Regions from separate parts of the Plantactinospora soyae genome, predicted to be linked through region 2. Evidence: riboswitches for the same ligand, from Rfam matches in the RefSeq annotation. Region 2 holds a riboswitch; the other holds the start of a gene.
The links. A riboswitch is a leader RNA that binds a small molecule or an ion and turns the genes downstream of it on or off. The one in region 2 is predicted to bind ZMP and ZTP.
Positions count from the first base shown of each region.

Region 1: another riboswitch for ZMP and ZTP. It lies ahead of H4W31_RS05390 (bifunctional 5,10-methylenetetrahydrofolate dehydrogenase/5,10-methenyltetrahydrofolate cyclohydrolase); the one in region 2 lies ahead of H4W31_RS30330 (glycine hydroxymethyltransferase).

Region 1 is NZ_JADBEB010000001.1:1,204,410-1,211,687, reverse strand. Features, by position in the region: gene H4W31_RS05400 (ABC transporter substrate-binding protein) at 1-181, opposite strand, end outside; gene H4W31_RS05395 (sigma-70 family RNA polymerase sigma factor) at 195-698, opposite strand; gene H4W31_RS05390 (bifunctional 5,10-methylenetetrahydrofolate dehydrogenase/5,10-methenyltetrahydrofolate cyclohydrolase) at 806-1,699, opposite strand; ZMP/ZTP riboswitch at 1,728-1,816, opposite strand; gene H4W31_RS05385 (hypothetical protein) at 1,825-2,184, opposite strand; gene H4W31_RS05380 (helix-turn-helix domain-containing protein) at 2,659-3,435, shown strand; gene H4W31_RS05375 (DUF397 domain-containing protein) at 3,432-3,626, shown strand; gene H4W31_RS05370 (DUF4230 domain-containing protein) at 3,761-4,576, shown strand; gene H4W31_RS05365 (PspC domain-containing protein) at 4,650-4,856, opposite strand; gene H4W31_RS05360 (L-serine ammonia-lyase) at 5,131-6,501, shown strand; gene H4W31_RS05355 (ABC transporter permease) at 6,789-7,278, shown strand, end outside.
Region 2 is NZ_JADBEB010000001.1:6,936,709-6,943,986, forward strand. Features, by position in the region: gene H4W31_RS30315 (siderophore-interacting protein) at 1-315, shown strand, start outside; gene H4W31_RS30320 (hypothetical protein) at 440-1,741, opposite strand; gene H4W31_RS30325 (SigE family RNA polymerase sigma factor) at 1,738-2,262, opposite strand; gene H4W31_RS30330 (glycine hydroxymethyltransferase) at 2,437-3,888, opposite strand; ZMP/ZTP riboswitch at 3,910-4,000, opposite strand; gene H4W31_RS30335 (hypothetical protein) at 4,145-4,861, opposite strand; gene H4W31_RS30340 (SDR family oxidoreductase) at 5,108-5,833, shown strand; gene H4W31_RS30345 (PadR family transcriptional regulator) at 5,942-6,505, opposite strand; gene H4W31_RS30350 (VOC family protein) at 6,534-6,920, opposite strand; gene H4W31_RS30355 (helix-turn-helix transcriptional regulator) at 7,081-7,278, shown strand, end outside.

The sequences.
Region 1 (7,278 bases), 5.7 Mb from region 2:
TCAGGGTGACCGCCAGGACCAGGATCGCGACCGCCGCACTGGCGAGCCCGGCGCGCTGCCGCCGTCTGCGCCGGTAGCGCTCGCGGATCGTCGCGATGGCGCCGGGAGCGGCCGGTGGCAGCGCGGCCTGCGCCTGGGTGAGGGTGGCGACGACCTCCTCGGCGAGCCTCCCATCCTCCACAGGCCCGATCTTGTCAGCCACGTGCGCTCCGAATCGCCGGCTGGGTGGTTGCCAGATGTGTTCGCAGGGCCCGTCTGGCCCTCGCGTACCGGCTGGAAACCGTGCCCGGTGGATCGCCACAGATCGCCGCGATCTCGCTGAAGGTGTACCGGTAGAGCACGTGCAGCACGACGACGGTGCGTTCGGGCTTGCCGAGTTCCTGCAACGCCTGCCACAGCGCGCCGTTGGTCACCACGGCTCCGGCCGGATCGTCGGGCCGGTGGTCGACCTCGTCGCTCGGCACCTCCCGGCGCGACCGTCGCCACCGGCTCACGTTCCGGGTCACGATGACCTGCCGGGCGTACGCCTCGGGGTTGTCCCCGGCCTTGCGCCACCGCTGCCAGACCTCGACCACCGCGATCTGGGCCAGGTCGTCCGCCTCGGCGGCGCTGCCGCTGATCAGGTACGCGAACCGCCGCAGCGCGTCCAGGCGCGCCCGAGCGAACTCCTCGGCGTCGCCGAACGCACCACGGGCCATCAAGGTCCCCCCTCCGGTACGCCGGACGCCGAATGTCGTCAATCCGTTGGGTCGAACCTATCGGCTGCGGACCGGTACATCACCGCTGTGCGCCGTCGGCCTTCCGGTCAGACCTGTGCTGACCGGGCGGTCAGCCGTTCGGCGAGTTCGACGGCGTTCCGGAACAACATCGCCACAGTGGTCGGACCGACCCCGCCGACCCGCGGGGTGATCGCGCCGGCCACCTCGGCACATGTCTCGTCGAGGTCGGGCAGCAGCCGGCGACCCGCGTACCGGACGCCGCCGCCGATCGCGACCGCGCCGGGCCGCAGGTGCTCCGGCCGGACGATTCCGGGTACGCCCACGGCGGCGACCACGATGTCGGCGCGCCGGGTGTGCCGGTCCCAGCCGGGTACGCCGCTGTGCACGAGGGTCACCGCCGCGTCGGCGGTGGATCGCTTCTGGCTCAGCAGCAGCGAGAGTGGACGGCCGAGCGTCGTACCCCGACCGAGCACCACCACGTCGCGGCCGGCTACCGGGACCTCGTAGAAGGCGAGCAGCGCCTCGATGCCGGCCGGGGTGCACGGCACCGGGCCGGGCTGCCCGGTGGCGAGCCGACCCAGGTTCTCCGGGTGCAGCCCGTCGACGTCCTTGTCCGGGTCGATCGCCGAGATGGCGGCCGGGTAGTCGATCTGCGCCGGGGTCGGGTGCTGGACCAGGATGGCGTGTACCCCGGGGTCGTCGTTGTAGGCGCTGATCGCCCGGACCAGGTCCGCCTGGCTGGCCGTACCGCTCAACTGGGTGTGCGGCGAGGCGAAGCCGAGTTCGGTGGCACGCTGCTGCTTCATCCGGATGTATCCGACGCTGGCCGAGTCGTCGCCGACCAGGATCGTCGCCAGGCTCGGTACCACACCGGCCCGGCGCAGTGCGGCGGTCCGGGCGGCCACGTCGGCGAGGACCGCTTCGGCGACGGGTCCACCGGGCAGCAGCCGGGCGGTGCGCGGCGTACCAGTACTGGTCACGGGGCTTCCACCTCTGTCGCGGGAAAAGCCCCGGCACCCAGGCGTACGGCGACGGAGTCGAGCCCGGCGGACCGTTTCCCGGTGGTGCTCCACCCGACGCCAGTCGCGGACCGCCGCCGACCAGCCTAGTCCGGCCCGCCGGCCCGTCGTCGGGTGATGTCCAGCCAGGGCTTCACCCAGCCCAGAAAGCGGGCGTGCATCCGCTGCGGGTCGGGCCCCGGGTCAGGGTTGAGTCGGGTCAGGTCCTCGACCGCCTCCTGAAGCAGGGTGGCGAGGTACACGTGCAGTGCGGTAGGGCTGTCGTAATAGTCGAGCGGCAGCAGGGTCCGGACGGTCAGGCAGGGCCATTCGGTCGCGCACGTCCCGCAGAGCCAGATCGGGCGCCGTGGCGTGTGCGGAAGCTGGTTCGGCTCCAGCTCCTGCGGGCCTGTGTCGTTGGTCGGCGGTTGGCCCGGCGATTCCGGGTCCGGTGCGGTGGCGGTCATCGGCTGGCACCCCGTCCGTCGTGGGTCTGCGCGGGGGTGAGCCGATCGGCGCGGCCGGCACCGGGCTGGCCAGGCGGGGGATTCCCGACCCGGAAGTGTCCCGGGTTGGTCGGCCGGTCCTGGCCGCGAGCCGGCGATGGCGGCGATGGCGGCGTGGGAGTCGCGCCGGGGCAGTCCCGGCGCCGGCCGCACCGGCAGTACCGCCACAGTCGCAGCCAGTCCGGTCGGTGTGCTTCCTGCGTACGTCGTGGCCAGGTCATCTGCCGCGACCTCCCTTCGGGTCGTGGAGGCGGGGGCCGTCGCGGCTGGAAGGCGTACCGGGACGGTCCCCGCGCGGTCCGCCCGTCCTGGTCGATATCGGGTCCGCGCGGTCCGGCTGATTCCAATCTGGACCGCCGGGCCGCCGCACGGCAGACTGCCAGGGCGTACTACACAGCGCAGTCGAGTACTTACAGGAGAGGTAAGTGTGTGCACATGGAGATGTGGATCCGGGCCCTGAAGGCGGCCCGCGCGAGCGCCGAGGTCTCACAGGAACGCCTGGCCGCGATGATCAACTACAGCCCGTCCACCATCGCGGCGATCGAGACCGGTAGGCGCCGGCCGACCATGCCATTCGCGATGGCCGCCGATCAGGCGTTGGGCACCGCCGGCCTGCTGGCCGAGTTGCTGGCGGCGGCGAATCGGCAGGAGTCGCCGAGCTGGTTCGCGCCGTGGCGGTCGATCGAGGAACAGGCGACCCGGCTGCGAACGTTCGAGCCGTTGCTTGTGCCGGGACTGTTGCAGACCGAGGAGTACGCCCGCGCGGTGCTGACCGGTAGCGGGCTGCACACGCCGGACGAGGTCGAGCGGCTGCTGGCGACCAGACTCGAACGGCAGGCACTGCTGACCGAAGAGGAGCCCAAGCTCTTCACCGCGATCGTGGACGAGGGCGCGCTGCGCCGGGTGGTCAGCAGCCGGGACATCCAGCGAGCCCAGCTCGGCCGGCTGGTGGAGTTGGCCGCCCAGCCGCACATCCGGCTGCACGTGATCCCGGCCGACGCGGGCGGGCACGCCGGAATGGCCGGCGGTTTCGTCCTGGCCACCCTGCCGGATGGCGACGAGGTGGCACACATCGACGGGGTCTTCGGTCAGGTCATGGACCGACCGGACGCCGTCGGTATCGTGGGGCGCATGTGGGACGTGCTGCTCGGCGAAGCCCTGCCCGAGCGCGCCTCCCTGGAGCTGATCGAGAAGCTGGGAAGTGAACTGTGAACACTCATCCCACCCCCCGCTGGCGCACCTCCACCCGGTCCGGCAACGGCGGAAACACCTGCGTGGAGGTCGCCGACAACCTGCCCGGCCGGGTGCTGGTCCGGGACAGCAAGGACCGGCCAGGACCGGCGTTGACGTTCGCCCCGGACGCTTGGCGCTCGTTCGTCGCCGGGCTCGCCAGCCGGCCGTAGCCGTACTCGGCAATACCGCTCTGACCTGCACCGACGTGAGTACGCCTCGGGTCGGTACGGCTCGACTCGCGCCTGTCGTACCCGGGCCGTACCGTTCTATTCAGGTGCTTCTGAGACAAGGACGGTGAGGGCGGATGTCCCGAGAAGGCGATGTCAACCACCCCACGCGTGAGTTCCCCGGTTACGCGAAGGGGCAGGCCACACCCGGCCCGGCCGATCCGTGGGCGGGCAACGACCGGGAGCACGCGGAGCCGTTCGAGACCGACGCCTCGCACCCGGAGACGTCCCGTCCCGAGCCCGCCGGTGGCGGCAACCGGGGCCGGGGCCTGGTGCTGTTGGCCGGGATCATCGGCCTGGCGGTCGTACTGGTGCTCGGCGTACAGGTCAGCGGGCTCCTGCCCGACCTGCGGAACCCGTTCGCCAAGGAGGAGACCGACCGCAGCCAGCCGCCGCTGCTGAAGTCCATCCAGGACCTCAGCCGGTACGTGGCGGCGGAAGGCAACTTCGAGGTCGTCGTCGACCTGGAGAAGAACCGGAAGTACGTTCCGGAGTTCCTGCTCGGGGAGCGCACCCTGTTCGTCGGCGCGGGCACCGTCGACTCGTACGTCGACTTCGGGAAGATCGCCGAAGGGGCGGTGGTCGAGTCGGCGGACCGGAAGTCGGTGGAGATCAAGCTTCCGGCACCGCAGCTCGGGGAGATCAACCTGGACCTGGAGCGGAGCTACGTCTTCGCCGAGAAGCGCGGCGTGCTCAACCAGCTCGGGGAGGTCTTCGGCGGTGACCCCAACCGGCAGCGCGAGGTCTACCTGAAGGCCGAGCAGAAGATCGCGGATTCGGCCAAGAGCAGCGGGCTGACCGAGCGGGCCCAGGAGAACACCCGCAAGATGCTGGAGGGGCTGCTCCGCTCGCTCGGCTACGAGAAGGTGACCGTCACCTACACCCAGCCGTAGCCGCCCAACTGACAGCGCCGCCGGGTCCCGTCGCGGACCCGGCGGCACTGTTCATGTTCGGGGAAGGAGTGCGTCAGTGGGAGTTGGCCAGGTAGCGGTCCTCGTTCGGCATGATGATCCAGAGCGCCAGGTAGACGATCACCTGCGGGCCCGGCAGCAGCACGGACAGCACGAAGAGCAGCCGCATCATCCCGGCGGACATGCCGAAGCGACGGGCGAGGCCGGCGCAGACACCGGCGATCATTCGGTTGTCCCGGGGGCGGGTCAGCTTGCGACTCATCGTCGTCTCCTCACTCGGCGCCGGAACTCCACCACATCGGGTTCCACGGCGGCTGTCTTCAACGGTAGGAACGCCACGCTCGGGCGCCCTCGGTCCGGAGGGGGATCCGGACATGCCGTACCCGTAGGTATGTACCCGGGCGGGCCGCCCCCGATACCTGCCGTCCGGCTCCGGGTAGGCTCGCCGATCGGCAGCTCAGGGGCGATGCTGGGGGTAATCGGCGGAGTCGCCGGGGCCGAAGGCCGGCAACGACGCCGGCTCGGGAGGGGTATCGATGATCAGCGCTTTCGACCTGTTTTCGGTGGGGATCGGTCCGTCGAGTTCACACACCGTCGGTCCGATGCGGGCCGCCCGGACGTTCGCCACCGGACTCAAGGCCGATGGCCTGCTCGCCGGCACGGCCAGGGTGCACGCCGAACTCTTCGGCTCGCTCGGCGCGACCGGGCACGGGCACGGAAGTGGACCCGCGGTACTGCTCGGGTTGCTCGGTGAGGCGCCGGAGACGGTCGACCCGGACCGGGTCGCCGAGACGGTCGCCGGGATCCGGGCGGAGGGCCGGCTGGCCGTACTCGGGGCGCACGGCGTCGACTTCGACTTCGACCGCGATCTGGTACTGCACCGCCGTCGCTCGCTGCCGTTCCATCCCAACGGGATGACCTTCACCGCGTACGACCTGGCGGGTGAACCGGTGCGGAGCCGGACCTACTACTCGGTGGGCGGCGGGTTCGTGGTGGACGAGACCGCGACCGGCGCGGACCGGATCAAGCCGGACACGACCCGGGTGCGGTACCCGTTCTCCACCGGCGCCGAGCTGCTGGCCCTGACCGCCGAGACCGGGCTGTCGATCAGCGGGATCATGCTCGCGAACGAGCGGTCCTGGCGGAGCGAGGCGGAGATCCGTACCGAGCTGCTGGAGATCTGGCGGGTGATGCAGGAGTGCGTCGAGCGGGGCAGCCTGCGGGACGGGACGCTCCCCGGCGGGCTGCGGGTCCGGCGCCGGGCCGCCGAACTGCGCCGCGGCCTGGAGGCCGATCCGGGAGCCACCGACCCGCTCCGGGTGATGGACTGGGTGACGCTGTTCGCGCTCGCGGTCAACGAGGAGAACGCGGCCGGCGGCCGGGTGGTCACCGCGCCGACCAACGGTGCGGCCGGGATCATTCCGGCGGTGCTGCACTACTACACCCGGTTCGTGCCGTCGGCGTCGGACGACGGCGTCGTCCGGTTCCTGCTCGCCGCGGCGGCGATCGGCGTGCTGTTCAAGGAGAACGCCTCGATCTCCGGTGCCGAGGTGGGCTGCCAGGGCGAGGTGGGTTCCGCGTGTTCGATGGCCGCGGCCGGGCTGGCCGAGGCGCTGGGCGGTACGCCGGCCCAGGTGGAGAACGCGGCGGAGATCGGCATGGAGCACAACCTGGGTCTGACCTGTGATCCGGTCGGTGGACTGGTGCAGATCCCGTGCATCGAGCGGAACGCGGTCGCCAGCATCAAGGCGATCACGGCGACCCGGCTGGCGCTGCGGGGCGACGGTGAGCACGCGGTCTCGCTGGACAAGGTGATCAAGACGATGCGGGAGACCGGCGCCGACATGAAGGTCAAGTACAAGGAGACCGCCCGGGGCGGCCTCGCCGTCAACGTCATCGAGTGCTGACCGCCCGCACCTGACCACCTGACGTCCGGCCGACCCCGGCGACCCCGGGCGGCCGGACTGCCCGTGGTCGATGGAGAGCGGCGGATGGCGGGTGGGTGTCTGGTAGCTGGCGCGGCGGTGGGCGTCCGGTAGCGTTGGGCCCTCGTCGGGTTGCGGGTCCGTGGCCGGAAGCCGGAGCGGGCACCGAGTCCGGTTAGTCGTTTTTCTAGGGATTTTCCCGACTGGTACCCTATGGCGCGTCGGCGGCTGCGCCGGAGCGGCTCGACCAGAACGAGCGGGAGGCGGCTGTGACGTCTGGCGTGGTGGCGGTGTGGTCGCACCGCAACACGCTCCGGCTGCTCGTCCGGCGGGACCTGGCCGTGAAGTACCAGCAGTCGGTGCTGGGCTATTTCTGGTCGCTGATCGAGCCGCTCGGGATGGGCGCGATCTACTTCTTCGTCTTCGGACTGCTCTACAAGTCGGCCACCAACCGGCACCTCGGCGACGCCGCCGACTCGTACCCGCTGTTCCTGATCACCGGCATCTTCGCCTGGATGTGGACCAGTTCGGCGATCGGCGAGGCGACCAACGCGCTCACCGGGCAGGCCCGGCTGATCACCACGATGAACCTGCCGCGCGAGGTGTTCCCGATCGGCCGGGTCGCCGGCCGGTTCGCCGAGTACGTCGCCGGGCTGCCGATCCTGGCCGCCGTCGCGATCGTGTACGCCTCGCTCGGAAAGATCGATCTGGGCGTCACGCTGCTCGCGCTGCCGCTCGCGGTGCTGATCCAGGCGACCC
Region 2 (7,278 bases):
ACCCGGGGCGAGGTCACCCTGCGCTGGCTGCACCGTGGCGACCACCCCGCCGGACACGGCACCCTGCTGACCGACGCCGTACGCGGCGCGGACTTCCCACCCGGATCCGTCTTCGCCTGGCTCGGTGCCGAGTCCGGCACCGTACGCGCCCTCCGCCGGCACCTCGTCGGCGAGCGCCGGCTGCCCCGACGGTCGGTCGACTTCACCGGCTACTGGCGGCTCACCCTGACCCAGGACGACGCCCCGACCGAAGAGGACCTCGTCGAGGCGCGGGAACGCCTCGCCGACGCCTCGGCCGCACCCGGCCCGAACTGACGCCACCCGACCAGTAGTCGCCGCCGACCCGACGAAGTGTCCCACGCTGCCGACACCCCCCGGGTGTGTCGGCAGCGGCACTTCCGCATCCCCCGGTACTCCGCCCGCCCGGCCCACCGCACAGTCAGTCGAGCGGACCGGTGCTGGAGGTCCCGTTCGGCGAGTCCACCCGCAGGTCGACGGCGGCGGCGGGCACCAGCGCGACATCCGGGCCGGCGTCTTCCCACCGCCCCTCGGCCAGCCGGTAACCGAACGCCGCACCCGGCGCGGCGACCAGCGTGCCCTGCCCGTCCGGCAGCCGCAGCCGTACCGGCACCGTCGCGGTCCAGTCGACGATCCCGCTGGCCACCACCCGCAGCCGCGTCCCGACCGGTCCGAGCATCGCCATCGCCCAGGCCGGATAGTCGTCGTACTGGATCGTCCGCAGCAGCAGACACCTGCCGTCCGGGCTGACCCCGTACACCGTCAGTTCCGGCCCGGTGCCGGCCCGGTGGGTACCGATCGGGTCGTAGAACTCGGCGAGCGCCTCCGCCTCGCCGAGGTGCCGCGCGGCCACCTCCCCGGGATCGTCGCCCCACGCCGGCCCCGCCCCGGGCATGGTGTGGACGATCCGCGTCGGCTCCGGCCGGCCACCCACCGACAGGATCTCCGAGGTGTTGCTGACGTGCACGAAGTTGGACGGGTCGACCGGGGTACGGGACAACGCCAACGTGACCCTCGTCCGCTGCGGCGGCACCTCCAGCACCGCGGCCCCGTCCCGGAACACCACCGGCCGGAACGTACGCCGAATCCTCCCGTCGGGGCCGAACGACAGGTCCGGGGAGAACTCCACCGGCCGGCCGTCGTCCAACACCAGCAGTACGTCGTGGCCGTCGCCGAGCAGCGCCGCCCGCGAATTGCCGTCCATGCCGGCGTCGGTGACCTGTTCCACCGTCATCACCTCGTACCGGTCCTCGACCGACTCCACGAACGCCGCGTACCCGACCAGCCGGTCACCGTCCGGCTTCGACACCACCGGGTTGTCGGCGCTGCGCGCGATGACGTAGGCGGTCGCCCCGGCCGGGGTGGTGCCGGCCCAGACCACGTGCGGATCACCCGCCACCCGAGCCTCGATCCGCTCCAGGTGGCGCCGCCACACCTCCAGCAGTCGCCGCCGGTACAGCTGGTTCCCGGCCAGGTCGCCCCGGGTCGGCTGGTCGAACAGCGGGGAGGCGAACTCGACCCGGTCCCGGCCACCGGGGTACCGCAGCATCCCGCCGGTCGACGCCGCCGCGGCCACCGCCAGGCCGGCGGCCAGGACGCTGCGCCGCCGTACGACCCGTCGCCGGCCACCCCGGCGTACCTCGTCGAGCAGATTCGGCGGGCCCGCCAGGTGATCCGTCGCGCGCTGCAGGACGATCCGCACATCGCCGTCACTGATCGTCATCGTGAACCTCCGGAATCGTTGGAGACAGGCACGACGAGACCCGACCCGGCCAGCGCGGCACGCAGCCGCGTCAACCCCCGGGCCGTATGGCTCTTCACCGCGCCCTCGGAACAGTCGAGCGCTGCGGCGACGTCGGCGACCGACAGGTCCTCCAGGAAACGGAGCACGACCGCCGCCCGCTGCCGGTGCGGCAGCACCCGCAGCGCCGCGACGACCAGCTCCCGGAGCAGCACGTTCTCGGTACCGTCCGGCGCGGACGGGTCGATGTCGCCCAGCGCCCGCTCCGGCCGCCGGGCCCGCCGACGCCAACGGCTCGCCGCCCGGTTGATCAGAGCCCGCCGGGCGTACGCCTCCGGCACGGTCCTGACCCGACGCCAGTGCAGGTAGACCTGTTCCAGCACCTCCTGGAGCAGGTCCTCCGCCTCGTGCCGGTCTCCGGTCAACAGGTAGGCGACCCGCAACAGCGTCACCGACCTCGTACGGACGAAGTCGTCGAACTCCGCGCCACGCGAGTCTCGCATCCCGCCTCCCGGTCTCGTCGCCCTTAAAGACACCGGGAGAGGCGGTACGGGTTACCGCCACACCGATCCGGGCCACGGCCGTTCCCACCGGACTTGCAGGAGCACCGGACCGGCGGGAACACCGGAGCGGCGGTACGACGGCGAGCCGCGTCGTACCGCCGGGGACGGCGGGCGTCAGCCGAGATCGATCGTCGGATACAGCGGATGGTTCGCCAGCAGGTCGGCCGCCTGACCCGCGACCCGGTCCGCCACCGCCCGGTCGAGCAGATACCGTGCCTTCGACGCGGCACCGTCGGGCCCGGCGTCGGGCCGGGTACCGGCCAGCACCGCGTGGACCAGCCCGGCCACCTCGTCCATCTCCGCGACGCCGAGACCCCGACTGGTCAGCGCCGGAGTACCGAGCCGGATCCCCGAGGTGTACCAGGCGCCGTTCGGGTCCCGGGGCACCGAGTTCCGGTTCGTCACGATGCCGGCGTCCAGCAGCGCCGCCTCCGCCTGCCGCCCGGTCAGGCCGTAGCCCGACACGTCCAGCAGCAGCATATGGTTGTCCGTACCGCCGGTGACCAGGGACGCGCCCCGACGCGCCAACCCCTCGGCCAGCGCCACCGCGTTCTCCACCACCCGGGCGGCGTACGTCTGGAAGTCCGGCCGCCGCGCCTCCGCCAACGCGACCGCCTTCGCCGCCATCACGTGCGGCAACGGTCCACCGAGCACCATCGGGCAGCCCCGATCGACCTGCGCGGCCAACTCCGGTCCACACAACACCATCCCGCCGCGCGGGCCACGCAGCGACTTGTGCGTCGTCGTGGTCACGATGTGCGCGTGCGGCACCGGATCGAAGTCACCGGTGAACACCTTCCCGGCCACCAGGCCAGCGAAATGCGCCATGTCCACCATGAACGTCGCGCCCACCTCATCGGCGATCTCCCGCATCAACCGGAAGTTCACCCGCCGCGGATACGCCGAATAGCCGGCTATCAGGATCAGCGGCCGGAACTCCCGGGCGATCCGCCGTACCTCGTCGTAGTCGAGTAGCCCGGTCGTCGGATCCGTACCGTAGCTGCGCTGATCGAACATCTTGCCAGAGATGTTCGGCCGGAACCCGTGCGTCAGATGCCCACCCGCGTCCAACGACATGCCCAGCATCCGCTGGTCGCCGAGCTGCCGCCGCAACACCGCCCAGTCCTGCTCGGTCAGCTCGTTGACCTGCCGGACCCCGGCCCGGCCCAGCGCCGGGACCTCGACCCGGTCCGCCAGTACGGCCCAGAACGCGACCAGGTTCGCGTCGATCCCCGAGTGCGGCTGCACGTACGCGTGTGCCGCCCCGAACAGCTCCCGGGCGTGCTCGGCGGCGATCGACTCCACCGTGTCGACATTGCGGCAACCGGCGTAGAACCGCCGGCCGACGGTCCCCTCGGCGTACTTGTCGCTGAACCAGTTACCCATCGCCAGCAGCACCGCGGGCGAGGCGTAGTTCTCCGAGGCGATCAACTTCAGCGACTCACGCTGGTCGACGAGTTCCGCGCCGATCGCGTCGGCGACCCGGGGCTCCACCGACCGGACCACATCCAGAGCCGAACGGAACGCGACGGACTCGGAGCTGAGCTCGGACACCTGACTGGCCACAAGACCTCCTGGGCAGGAAGAGAATTCGGCCCAGGCGCTCGGCACACGTCACTCGACGGGACCGCTTCCCGATGGTTGACCCCATCCCAGCGCGCCAGTCACGGTCCGGGGCCGAGCCTACCAACCCGCACCGGGCCCCGCGACCATCCGCGCCGCGCAACGTCGGGGTACGACCACACCCGAGGAAACGCGGTGCCACACCACCGGCCCCACCCGGCGGGAACCCCGCCGGGTGGAGACACATCCGGAACCGGGCTCAGCCGGCGTCGCGCAGCTCGGCCAGCCGCGCCTCTATCTCGGCCAGCTCGGCCCGCAACTTCTCGGCCTGCTGCTCGGCCTCCCGACGCTCGACCGACATGATCTGTTCCACCGCCTCGTGCACCCCCGGCACATCGATCAGGCCCACCATCTTCAGCGCCTCGGCCGGCTTGATCACGTACGGCTTCGCCAACGACTTCGTCCCCTGCGTCGCCGCCAACGTCCACTCACCCTCGGCGTACGTCAGGGTGACGGTCAGCCCCGCCGGTCCCTTCGGCTTCGCCGCCTTCACCGGCCGACGCGCCGGCTTGGCCTCGGCGTCCACCGACGGAGCCGGGGGAGTGTCCACTTCGGTCACTACTGCCTCCTCGCGGGGCGCCGGCACCGGCTCCCTGACAATCTTGAATTCTGGCTCCGGCGCCGCCTCCGGCACCGGCTCCGACCTGGCCGCGACCCGCCGCGTCGTCGCACCACGAGGCGCGACGGCCAGATCGGTGGGGGAGAAGGGCAACTCGTCCCGGCCGAACCGGACCACCACCCACTCCTCGGACACCGCCGGGTCGGTCAACTCGACCACCTGCCCGAGCTGGCCGGCGATCTGCCCCGCCGCCTCGGTGAACAACACCTTCGGCTTGCGGCCGCCCGCCAACGCGTCCCTGATCTGCTGCAACTCCTCGGTGGACAACCCCTGGTCGGCGGTACGCGCGGCAGCCATCAGATCCCTCTTCCGTACACCTGTTTGATTCCTGACTTACTACCAGGCCGGCCCGACAACGTCGAGACGGACACACCGGATCGAGATCATCAGAAAACTCGGAACCGGTGCCGAACCCGGCGCCCCGAGCCGGACGTCGACGAGCGCTGTGAGCGCCCCCACACCGGAACAGGCCATCCGCCGCGCACCCCACCTGGCAGGATCGCCTCCTGGTGGGGCCGTCGGGCCCCAGGCGAGGAGGCGACCGTGGCCCCGGTGACGGTGGTGACCGGCGGCGGCCGTGGAATCGGCGCCGCGACGGTCCGACAACTCGCCGCCGCCGGACACGACGTGGCGTTCTGCTACCGCAGCGACGCCGAGGCCGCCGCGACGGTACTGCGTGACGTCCACGCCGCCGGCCGGCGGGGCATCGCGGTACGCGCCGACACCACCGACCCCGACCAGGTCGGCCACCTGTTCGACGCGGCCGGAAAACTGGGGGAACTGACCGGCCTGGTGAACAACGCCGGGGTGACCAGCCCGATCGGGCCCTTCGTCGACCTGACCCTGACCGACCTGCGCCGGGTCGTCGACGTCAACCTCGTCGGCTACGTCCTCTGCGCCCAGCAGGCCGCCCGCCGCCTCGGCGACGGCGGCGCCATCGTCAACGTCTCCTCGGTCGCGGCCACCCTCGGCAGCCCTGGCGAGTACGTGCACTACGCCGCCGTCAAGGCCGCCACCGACACCCTGACCATTGGCCTGGCCAAGGAACTGGCGCCCCGGATCCGGGTCAACGGGGTCTCGCCCGGCATCATCGACACCGAGATCCACACCCTCTCCGGCGTACCCGACCGGGCGCACCGGGCCGCCGACCGCATCCCACTGGGCCGTCCAGGCCGGGCCGACGAGGTCGCCGCCGCGATCGTCTGGCTGCTCGGCGACGCCGCCTCGTACACCACCGGCACCGTACTCAAAGTCGCCGGCGGCATGTAGCCGACCCGGCCCCGGGACGCCTCCGTCGGCCCCGACGGCTTCCCGGACCGGGCCGCCCCGGCCGCACTCGCCGTGGGGCAGGCCCGGACCGTGCCGTACCGACCTGCCTCAGTCCTCGCCGGCCATCCGGAACGCACCGCTGTCCAGCCGGCCGATCAGCCGGTGGGTCCACTCCGCCCGGCTCTCGGCGGTGTGCAGCCACAACCCGACGACCTCGCCGACCGGACCCCAGGTCTGCAGATCGGTGTCCGGCGGCAGTTGGGTGGCGATGCTCGCCCGCCACTCGTCCATCGCCCGGGCACGCCGCCGGAGCAGCTCGACCGCCTCGGACCGGGGGAGATCGTCGATCAGGCCCACCGCGGCGGCGAGCAGGTCCAACCGCGGATCGCGGCTGGACAGCGCGTCACGCAACATACCGAGGTACGCCTGCTCGCCCTCCCCGGTCACCTCGTACTCCATCCGCGGCGGTCCGCCCGCCGCGCTCGGCGTGGTCTCGTGCACCAGCAGCAGACCCTGCCCGGTCATCGCCTTGAGCGCGTGGTAGACCGAGCCCGAGGTGGCGCTCGACCACTCGTGCGCCCCCCAGGCCTCCAGATCGGCGCGGACCTGGTAGCCGTGTGCCCGGCCACGCCGGCGCACCGCACCGAGCACGAGAAGTCGAACCGCCGACATGTGCGTCCTCGTCCCTTCGAACCGATCGTCAGCCGGGGGTGCTGACCCACCACAGTGTGCCGAACGGGTCGACGAAGCCGCCCATCCGGCTGCCGTCGTCCTGGCCGGTGACCTCCATCGCCGACCGGGCACCGGCGGCAACCGCCCGCTGGTAGGCCGCTTCGGCGTCGGGCACGGTGGTCCAGAGCTGGACGTGCACCGGCTCGGCCGGTGAACTCAGGCACCGGCCGCCGTCGGGTCCCGAATCGGCGAAGAACAGCACGCTGGTGCCGATCCGCGCCTGCGCGTGCATCACCCGTTCGGGATCCGTGGGCAGGGGAACGACGTGGGACACCTCGGCCCCGAAGGCGCTCTTGATGAACTCCCCGAAGGCGTTGGCGCTGTCCACCATCACGTACGGCGTCACTGTCGACATCGAAACGGTCTCCTCACTAGCTAAATTTGGCTACCTGCTCGGCAGCGTATCACCGGAGTAGCCAAATTTAGCTAGTGAGAGATCGGGCAGGCCGGACAGGAACCCCCGAAACACCCCGACGCACTGGTCAACGCCGACACCACGTGGCACGATTCCGCAGGTGACCAGCACATCCGCCGCCACGCACCAGCTGCGCGACCTCGCCCGGCTACGCCGCGTCCGCGACCGGATCGACCGGGAACACGCCCAGCCACTGGACGTCGAGGCACTCGCCCGCGGCGTCAACATGTCCGCCGGACACCTCAGCCGCGAGTTCCGGCGCGCCTACGGCGAGTCACCGTACGCCTACCTGATGACC